3 regions of the Microbacterium sp. NPDC060117 genome follow, and region 1 is predicted to be linked to each of the others. Evidence: riboswitches for the same ligand, from Rfam matches in the RefSeq annotation. Region 1 holds a riboswitch; each other region holds the start of a gene.
The links. Region 1 has a riboswitch for thiamine pyrophosphate ahead of ACFWCK_RS13075 (ECF transporter S component). Riboswitches for the same ligand answer to the same signal wherever they lie in the genome.

Region 1 (3,267 bases):
ACCACGACCGCGGGCGCCGCGGCGAGCACCGTCGCGACCGAGAGCCGGCGCTTCTGCCCGCCGGACAGGGTGAACGGGTTCGCCGCCGCCAGCGCGGTGAGTCCGAGTCGCTCCAGCAGAGCGTCGACGACGGCATCGATCCGGTCCTTGTCCCAGCCGAGTGCACGCGGCCCGACCGCGAGCTCCTCGCGCACGGTCTGTGCGAGGAACTGGTGCTCGGGATCCTGGAACACCATCCCGATGCGGGTCAGCAGCTCGCGAGACGTCCAGCGCGACGGGTCCAGTCCGCGCCGCCCGCGCAGTCGTTCGGCGGCCTCGACGGCGCCCTCGAGCGGATCCAGGAGCCCGGCGAGCGTGAGCGCGAGCGTGGATTTGCCCGCCCCGTTGGGACCGACGATCACGGTCGCCGCACCGTCGGGAACCACGAGGTCGAGCCCGTGCTGCACGGCTCGACGACGATCTCGGGTGACCGCCAGATCGCGCGTCGTGAGGATCGCGCCCTCCGGATCCGCGGCAGACAGCACCGGCAGCTCCGGCAGGCGCACCGGGTGACCCGGCACCCACACACCGGCATCGGCCAGGGCGTCGCCGTGCGTGCCGAACACCTCGGCCGGGGCGCCGTCGGCCAGGAGCCCGCCGTCCGCCCCGACGACGATGACGCGCGTCATCATGTCCGCCCACACCGCGGTGCGGTGCTCGATGACCACCAGCGTCGCGCCGGTCGCCTCCACCACCCGCTCCACGCTCGCGCGGATCTCGCGCACCCCGTCCGGGTCGAGGTTGGCGGTCGGCTCGTCCAGCAGCAGCAGCCCCGGACGCATGGCGAGCGCTCCGGCGAGCGCCAGCCGCTGCTTCTGCCCGCCCGAGAGCGCCGCCGTCGGCCGATCCCGGGGCACGTCCAGACCCACCGCGTCGAGGGCCTCGCTGACGCGCGCGGGGATCTCCTCCGCGGGGACGCCGAGGTTCTCGCATCCGAAGGCGACATCGTCGCCGACCCTGCTCAGCACGACACCGGCGTCGGGATCCTGCAGCACCAGCCCGATCCTGCCGCGCTGACTCTCCGGATCCGCGCCGTCGACCTGAAGGGATCCGCTGCGCTCCCCCTCCTCGGCATCGCCGAGCAGGCCGGCCATGCCTGTCAGGAGCGTCGACTTGCCCGCACCGGAGGCGCCGAGCAGGAGCACCCGCTCCCCCGGCTCGATCGTGAACGTCACGTCGCGGACAGCGGGCAGGCGGCGACCGGCGTAACGCCAGCCCCACCCGTCCGCGACGACGCGAGCAGCACTCGCGGTCATGTCAGACCTCGCGGCGGAGCTCGCGTCCGGCGGCGAAACGGCTCAGCGCACCGGTCGCGGCGAGCGCGCGCACCAGCAGCCAGCCGAGGACGCCGGCCAGCAGCGCACCCGACACGACCAGGGTGCCGAGGTAGATCGCATTGAACTCGACCGACTTCAGGATGTTCGGCGAGCTGCCGTAGAACAGCTCGAACAGCCAGGCGCCCGCGGCGGCGGCGACGCCCGCGAGGGCGGCGACCGGCAGCGAGAACCGGCGGTAGAGGAAGATCGCGAAGATCAGCTCGGCGCCGAGCCCCTGCGCGATGCCCTCGAGCACCGTGGACACGCCCCAGATGTTGCCGATCAGCATCGAGACGATCGCCGCCACGACCTCGACGACGAGGGCGGCTCCGGGCTTGCGGATCACGAGCCCGCCGACCACGCCGCCGAGCAGCCAGATCCCGACGGCGACGCCACCGAGGCCCGGCGTGAGGCCGTCGGCCGCCGTGAACCAGGCGTAGCCGATCGTGTTCCAGACCCAGAAGACCAGGCCGATCGCGACGCCGAGCACGGCGGCCACGACGATGTCGACGACGCGCCAGTTCAGGCGGCGTGCGACGGCCCCGCTGTTCACGTTCTGTGCGGTTGCAGATGCATGCATGAGAAATGCTCCTCCCTGCGCCGGCATGATCCGGATCAGGTTCGACGGTCGAAGCGCGATTCGCTCCCTCTCAGCCCGGCTCGCCGGACTCCCGTGGTGATTCCGCCCATCTTAGCCCCGCGGACGAGCGCGGGCGACCGTCCAGTCGTGATGTGACGAGGCAGTCGACCGGTCGTCCGACCGCGGACGCCCTCGGCCCATCCGCCGCTCGCCGGGCGCGACCTGTGGCCTCCCGTGATCCGAAACGCTGGGCGCGCGGTGAGCGAGGCGACTCCGCGCTCGCACGCCGATCCCGCGAGTTGACAGGGGCGCCCGATACGGTAGGGGGGTGAACAATGACGACGGTCCGGGGGCCGCCCAGGTCGATCCGGAGATCGTCGACGCCGAGGCACCCGACGCCGAGCGTCCCGGCTCGGAGACCGACGGGTCGGCCGTCGAGCCGGCAGGGCTGTTCTCGACGTCCCCGGACGGACGCGGATCCGCGGCGTTGTTCCCCACCCAGGACTCCCCCGCCGCCCGCCCGCTCTTCCCCGCGCCGGGCGCACCCGTCTCCCCGCCGCTGTTCGAAGGAACGGGGACGGCCGTCGACGCCGCGTCTACCGCCGCCGAGAAGGATCCGGCCGCCGAGGCCGCACGGCCCAGCCTCTCGAAGGATCCGATCGCCGAGCCGATTCCCGTCGCCAAGGACGGAGACCCGGCGCCCGTCGTCCCGGCTGCGACGCCCGCGACGGAGCCGACCGCGTCGACCGCGTCGCCCTCCGACTCGGTCGCCACCCGCGCCACCCGGACTGCCACTGCCTCCTCGGCGCGGACTGCCGAGCCGTTCCCGGGCACCGCCGCCGACGCAACTCCCGCCACCGCGCGGCCACTGCCCTCGGCGTCGCTCGTCCGCGGTCCCGATCGCACACCGACCGCCGCTCTCGCCTGGGTCGATGTGGCTCGCGTGGGCACCGGTGCGGCAACGGCCGCCGCCGCGCCGCCCCGGGCGCTGCTCGACGACGCGCCTCACCGCAGCCTCGCCCGGCCCGGCGTTCTGGTGCCGCTCGCCGGTGTGCTCGCCGTGATCGTGGCCTATGGCGCCACGACGGCGCTCTGGCCGCTCAACGCCGTGAAGCCCGTCACCTCACCGGTCCAGTTCCAGCCGGCCGCCGCCCCCGTGGCTGCCGCTGCCTGGCCCGGCTCGGGCAGCGCTGCCGTAGGTGTCGAGGGCATCGGCACGATCGCTTCGGCCGAACAGCCGGTGCCGATGGCCAGCATCACCAAGCTGGTGACGGTGCTCGCCTCGCTCGACAAGCTGCCGCTGAAGGCCGGCGAGCAGGGTCCGTCGTTCGC
Region 2 (3,267 bases), on a different contig from region 1:
GAACAGGATGTGGTCGATCCCGGTCAGCAGGTGCTCGGCGCCGAGCAGGAAGAACTCGGCGAAACGCGCGGTCCAGGGCTGCGCCGTGGAGAACTGCGGATGCGCGGCGTCGAGGGCCGCGCTGCCGCTGCGGCCGTCGACCGCGTATGTCACGATCGTCTTGGAGTCGGTGACCATGCCTTCGGAGTCGGGGAAAAGGGCGCTCCGCACGACGAAGGCCCCGCCGTGCCCGGCACTGCACGCGTATCGGACCGCGAAGCGCGCGTAGTCGGTCGCGTCCCTCGCGTGGAAGACCGCGGCGCCGTCGGGGTGCGGCGCACAGGCCGAGCCGCCCTCGACCGTGACGGTGAATCGTTTCGTGGTGTAGGCGAGGATCGCCGCGGCGTGGCCGGCGAGCACCCGGTTCTCGCCGCCCGACTGGGGGTGCTCGATGGCGTCGGCGAAGAGCGCGGGGTCGTTCTGCGTCTTGGCGGCGGAGGCGCTCAGCAGTTCGTACTGGAGGTCGAACTCGACGCGCACATCGTTCGTGCCTGCCGAGGTCAGATCGGCATAGGCGACCGTGGTGACATGCCCCCAGGCGGGACCCGCGGACAGCAGCAGCGCGGCGACGGCGAGGGCCAGCGCGACCGCGGCGCGCGGAACCGAGCGCATCGGCGGTCGCTTCGGATCGCCCGGATCAGGCCTGAGGGACCTGCCCGAGCTGCGACTCGATGCCGGCGATGCGCGCGTACTCGTCGAAGCGGAACGTGGCGCTGCCGCTCGCGTCGCTGACGACCGCTGCGGAGTAGGCCTCGTCGGCCCACTGCATGCTCCAGCCGGCGAGCCGTGCCAGATCCCACACGGAGGAGCGCGCGTCGGAGAGCGTCAGTTCGGACAGGATCCGCGGCAGGGCGATGACGGCATCGGCGACCGTGAGCGGAGCGAGCGGCGCATCCAGCAGGAACACGGCCCGCGTGCCGCTGCCGACCGGGGCGGAGTAGTACGGCGAGCGTCCGGTGATCTCCTCGGCGATCGCGCCGACCTGATGCGCGGCGCCCGCGATCCACTCGTCCAGGTCCGCGTCGGCCTCGGTCGGGAACGGCAGCTCCGCGTTCGACAGCGCGTCGATCGAGTACGTCGTGCCGTAGTCGCGGAGGCCGGCGACGGACGGATCGGATCCCCCCTGCGGGTGCGCCCAGGCCCACATCAGCGAACGGGGCCCCGGGGCGATCGTGGCGACGAGCGATGCGCGCGCGACGAGCTGGCGGCTCGGATCGGTCTCGGACGTGAAGGTGAGGGTGCCCGCCGCGAGGTCGACGTCCCAGCGGTGCTCGCCCAGGGCGGCAGTCGCGGTGACCAGCTGGTCCTGGCGGAGGGCGGCGAAGAGCGCCGCGCGGTCGGCGAGGGGCGCGAGGGCGGGGAAGGTCATGCCCTCATCCTGCCGCGCAGGCCTATGAATGCGCCAGTCGCGCGGCCAGGAGCCGTCATCGGTGCACCGCTGTCGGCGCGACCCTCTAGGGTGGAGGGGTCCGCGGGAGCCCAGAGGGGCTGAGAGGGCCACGTGCCGACCGCCGAACCTGATACGGGTCATACCGTCGTAGGAAAGGGCACAGTCATGCGCATCATCGTCGTCGGCGCCGGGATCATCGGTCTCGCCAGCGCCTCCGAACTGCTTCGGCGCGGGCACGAGGTGACCGTGTTCGATCCCGACCCGGTTGCGGGGGCGAGCCGCGCCGCCGCCGGCATGCTCGCACCGACCACGGAGTTCGCCTGGGGGCAGGACGTCCTGCATCCGCTGCTGGCGGACGCGGCGGGGCGCTACCCCGCCTTCATCGCCGCCCTCGAGGGGCGCACGGGCCTCCGCACGGGCCACCGCCGCACCGCCACCCTGGCGCTCGGAGTCGACGCCGCCGATCGGGAGACCCTCGCCGAGCTCGCCGCACGGCGAGGCGCCGCGGTGCGGCGGATCACGGGGTCGCAGGCCAGGGAGCTCGAGCCAGCGCTCGCTCCCGCCGTCTCCGGCGGGCTGCTCGTCCCCGACGATCATCAGGTCGACCCGCGCCGGGTCGCTGCCGCGCTGCTCGCCGAGCTCGGATCCCGGGTGCGTCTGGAGGCGGTGGCCGCCGTCGAACGGGAGGCGGGATCCGAACGTGCGACCGGGGTTCGGACGGCCTCCGGCGAACGCGCGGACGCGGACGAGGTGCTCGTGGCCGCGGGTCTGGGCGCGACGCGCATCGACGGAGTGCCGCCGCTGCCGCTGCGCCCGGTGTGGGGCGACATCCTGCGCCTGCGCGTGCCGGACGGGATCCGGCCGCTGCTCACGCACACCGTCCGCGGACTGGTGCGCGGCTCCGCCGTGTACCTCGTGCCGCGGGAGGACGGAGAGCTCGTGCTCGGCGCCACCGTGCGCGAGGGCGGCGTGGAGGGCGTGCAGGCCGGAGGCGTCCTCGCCCTGCTGCGCGACGCGGAGCGGATCCTGCCCGGCGTCGCGGAATGCGAGATCGCGGAGGTGCTCGCCCGTGCTCGCCCCGGCAGCCCCGACGCCGTGCCGCTGCTCGGCCGCGTCGCGCCAGGACTGGTGGTCGCCACCGGGTTCGACCGGCACGGTGTGCTGCTGACGCCGCTGGCCGCCGAGCTCGGCGCGGACCTCATCGAGGGGCGGGGCGTCGCCCCCGCCGTCTCGGCCGCGATGGACCCGTTCCGCTTCGACGGCACCGGCGACGCCACCGCCGAAGGCACCGCCACCGGTACCGGCACCGGCGCTGCGTGCGCCACCGGCGCCCCGGCTCTCAGCGTCGCCTGAACGCCCGGTCCGCCGGGCCGCCCGCCGCTCGCTGCCTCGCGCGCTTCCTCGCCTCGCACCCCGGATCCCGGATCCCGCTTCCCGGCGCCCCCGCACCCCCTGTCCCCTGAAGAAAGGCCGATGATGACCGACACCCCCACCGCCCCCACGATCCGGCTGAACGGCGCCCGCCATGACGTCGCGGCCGGGTCGTCCCTGCTCGATCTGGTGGCGCAGCTCACCGGGCGCGAACTCCGCACCGACGGAACCCGGGTCGACGGCGGGCGCCTCGGCGTCGCTGCGGCGATCGCCGGCTCCGTCGTGCCTCGCGGCGGCTGGGCCCTGCGCACTCTCGCCGACGGCGACGAGATCGAGGTCGTAACCGCGGTGCAGGGCGGCTGAGCGTCATGACCGTGATCGACACGACTCCCGGGCATCCCGACGTCTCCGCGGAGGCGGATCCGTTCCTCGTCGCGGGGGAGCGGTTCTCCTCCCGCCTCATCATG
Region 3 (3,267 bases), on a different contig from region 1:
GTCTTTATCGGGGGCATCGACCTTCCGGCCGGCTTCGTGCAGGGCCTCATCGGCGTCGACTACACCGACGAGGAGGTGACGGGCGCGCTCGAGACCATCGGCGCCGAGGTCACCGCGGACGACTCCGGCTGGAACGTCATCCCGCCGAGCTGGCGTCCCGACCTCACCGACAAGTGGTCGCTGGCCGAGGAGGTGGCGCGCATCCACGGACTGGACCGCATCCCGTCCGTGCTGCCGACACCGCCGTCCGGTCGCGGACTGACCGACCTGCAGCAGGGCCGGCGTCGCGTCGCGAACGCCCTGGCCGCTGCAGGGCTCGTGGAGACTCCGGCGTTCCCGTTCACCACGCAGGAGCAGAACGACCTGCACGGCTCGGCCACCGGGGAGAGCATTCCCGGGGTGCGCCTCGCGAACCCGCTCGACGGGCAGTCGCCGTTCCTGCGCCGCTCCTTGCTCCCTGGGCTGCTGCAGATCGCGCACCGCAACATCGCACGGGGCCTCGTGGATCTGGCGATCTTCGAGACCGGCGTGGTGTTCCTGCCCGCGCCGGGCGTCGTCTACGGCACCGACGAGGTGCCGCCGCTCGGCGTCAGGCCGTCGGATGAGACGCTCGCGGCCCTCGACGCCTCGATCCCGCCGCAGGCCCGCCTCGTCGCAGCGCTGTTCACCGGCCACGTCACCCCGCGCCAGCCCGGGCGTGCGGCCGAGGAGTACGGTCTCAGCGAGGCGCTCGACGCCGTGCGCGTGATCGCGGATGCGGCCGGCGTCGAGATCGACGTCGTGCAGTCCAGCCGCGCGGCTCTGCATCCGGGGCGCGCCGGCGTGCTGCAGGTGCGCGGCACCGAGGTCGGCTATGTCGGAGAACTGCACCCGCAGGTGTCGGCCGCCGCCGACCTGCCCGGACGTGCGGTGGTGCTCGAGCTCGACCTCGACGGCGTGCTGGCGCTGGCGGGGGAGCGCGTGGTCGCGGCATCGCTGTCGACCTACCCCGCCGCGACGCAGGACGTTTCGCTGGTGCTCGACGCCGGGGTCCCGGCGGCCGAGGTGAGCGCCGCCCTCTCCGAGGGTGCGGGCGCGCTCCTGGAGTCGGTCCGCCTCGTCGACGACTACCGCGGTGAGGGTGTTCCCGCAGGATCCAAGAGCCTGAGCTTCGCGCTGCGGTTCCGGGCCGACGACCGCACCCTGACGGCCGCCGAGGCGACCGAGGCGAAGCTCGCGGGCGTCGCCGTGGCGACCGAGCGGTTCGGAGCCCAGATCCGCGACTGAGACGTGATACGAACGCACGACGAAGAACGCCTGTACGACCGGATCCGCGGATCCGGCGTGCAGGCGTTCCCTCGTCGTGCGGGCATCACGCGACGGGCGTGACCTGCGCGGCGAGGCCGAACGGTTCCTGGCTAGACTGACCGGCAGTGACACGGGGTGCCGCATCCGCGGCTGAGATCACACCCGTCGAACCTGATCTAGGTCGTACTAGCGAAGGGATGTCGCGATGAACGCGCGTCTGGAATTGTCGTCCGAGTCCGTGGTGGAAGCCGCCGCGGGCCTTCTCACGCAGCTGCGGGCGGAGCCCCCGCTCGTGCACTGCATCACGAACGCGGTGGTGACCGGGTTCACTGCCAACGTGCTGCTCGCACTCGGCGCGGCTCCCGCCATGGTGGACATCACGGGCGAGGCCGGCATGTTCGCCGCGATCTCGTCCGGACTGCTGGTGAACCTCGGCACACCCACGCCCGAACAGCGCTCCGCGAGCCTCGAGGCTGTCGGCGGCGCCCGGACGGCGGGGACGCCCTGGGTGCTGGATCCGGTCGCGATCGGAGCACTGCCGGTGCGCACCGCGCTGGCGCAGGACCTCCTGGCGCTGCGACCCACGCTCATCCGCGGCAACGCGTCGGAGATCCTCGCACTCGCCGGGCGCAGTCAGGGCGGACGGGGTGTGGACGCCCTGGACGGCACCGAGGCCGCGGCGGACGCCGCGCGCGAGCTGGCCCGGAGCACCGGGGGAGCGGTGGCCGTCTCGGGCCCCGTCGATCTCCTCGTCGACGCCGAGCACGAGATCAGGATCGCGAACGGCGATGCCCTGCTCACCCGCGTCACCGGGGGCGGCTGCGCGCTCGGCGCGGCGATGGCCGCCTTCCTCGGGACGGCGCGCAGGACGGGCGACAGCCCCCTCGTCGCCGCCTCCGCGGCCACCCTGGTGTACACGCTCGCCGCCGAGGACGCCGCCTCGCGGTCCGCCGGACCGGGATCCTTCGCCGTCGCCCTGCTCGACGCTCTCGCCGCGATCCGCCCCGAGGCGCTGCCGGCAGGCGCCCGCGTCGACGCCGCGGTGAACGAGACGTCGGGGGTTGCGGCATGACGCTCGTCGACGTCGCCACCGCCCGGGTTCAGGCCGGAGCGCGGGAGACGACCACCCGGCGGAGGCTGACATCCGACGACCTCGCGCTCTACCTCGTCACGGACCCGGTGCTGAGCGGAGCGCGCGGGGTGCCCGCCGTGGTCGACGCGGCCGTGGCCGGGGGCGTGCGGATCGTGCAGCTGCGGGACAAGGACGCCGATGACGCCTCGATCGTGGCGCAGCTCGTCGAGCTCTCCGAGGTCATCGCAGGGCGAGCGCTGCTCGTCGTCGACGATCGTCTCGACGCCGTCGTGGAGGCGCGACGCCGCGGAGCGCGCGTGGACGGCATCCACATCGGCCAGTCGGACGTGTCGCCGAGCGTTGCCCGTTCGTTGCTGGGTCCCGACGCGATCGTCGGACTCACGGCGAACCGGCCGGAGCACCTCGACGCCGCGCTGGCGCTGCCGGCCGGCACCGTCGACTACCTCGGCGTGGGCGTGATCCATCCCACGGCGACCAAGCGCAACCACCCGCCTGAGCTCGGCGTGGGCGGATTCGCCGCGTTCGCCGCGGCGAGCCCGCTTCCGTGCGTTGCGATCGGCGGCATCAGCCGAGAGGATGTGGCGGACCTGCGTGCCGCGGGCGCCGCCGGCGTCGCGGTCGTGTCCGCGCTGTGCGCGGCGCCGGATCCTCGCGTCGCCGCGCGCAAGCTGCTGCGGGCCTGGGGCGCGGGCGGCGTGCCGCGCGTGCTCTCGATCGCCGGCAGCGACCCCTCCGGTGGTGCCGGGATCCAGGCGGACCTCAAGGCGATCGCCGCCAACGGCGGATACGGCATGGCCGCGATCACGGCGCTGACCGCGCAGAACACCCGGGGCGTCCGCGGCGTGCACGTCCCTCCTGCGGCGTTCCTGCGCGCCCAGCTCGACGCG

Region 2: another riboswitch for thiamine pyrophosphate. It lies ahead of thiO (glycine oxidase ThiO); the one in region 1 lies ahead of ACFWCK_RS13075 (ECF transporter S component).
Region 3: another riboswitch for thiamine pyrophosphate. It lies ahead of thiM (hydroxyethylthiazole kinase); the one in region 1 lies ahead of ACFWCK_RS13075 (ECF transporter S component).

The regions. Positions count from the first base shown of each region.
Region 1 is NZ_JBHWXR010000003.1:281,090-284,356, forward strand. Features, by position in the region: gene ACFWCK_RS13070 (ABC transporter ATP-binding protein) at 1-1,295, opposite strand, end outside; gene ACFWCK_RS13075 (ECF transporter S component) at 1,297-1,935, opposite strand; TPP riboswitch at 1,931-2,040, opposite strand; gene ACFWCK_RS13080 (D-alanyl-D-alanine carboxypeptidase) at 2,264-3,267, shown strand, end outside.
Region 2 is NZ_JBHWXR010000001.1:344,918-348,184, reverse strand. Features, by position in the region: gene ACFWCK_RS01535 (HupE/UreJ family protein) at 1-651, opposite strand, end outside; gene ACFWCK_RS01530 (DUF6882 domain-containing protein) at 677-1,408, opposite strand; TPP riboswitch at 1,501-1,600, shown strand; gene thiO (glycine oxidase ThiO) at 1,595-2,782, shown strand; gene thiS (sulfur carrier protein ThiS) at 2,906-3,163, shown strand; gene ACFWCK_RS01515 (thiazole synthase) at 3,169-3,267, shown strand, end outside.
Region 3 is NZ_JBHWXR010000004.1:777,843-781,109, forward strand. Features, by position in the region: gene pheT (phenylalanine--tRNA ligase subunit beta) at 1-1,266, shown strand, start outside; TPP riboswitch at 1,409-1,502, shown strand; gene thiM (hydroxyethylthiazole kinase) at 1,493-2,359, shown strand; gene ACFWCK_RS19300 (bifunctional hydroxymethylpyrimidine kinase/phosphomethylpyrimidine kinase) at 2,356-3,267, shown strand, end outside.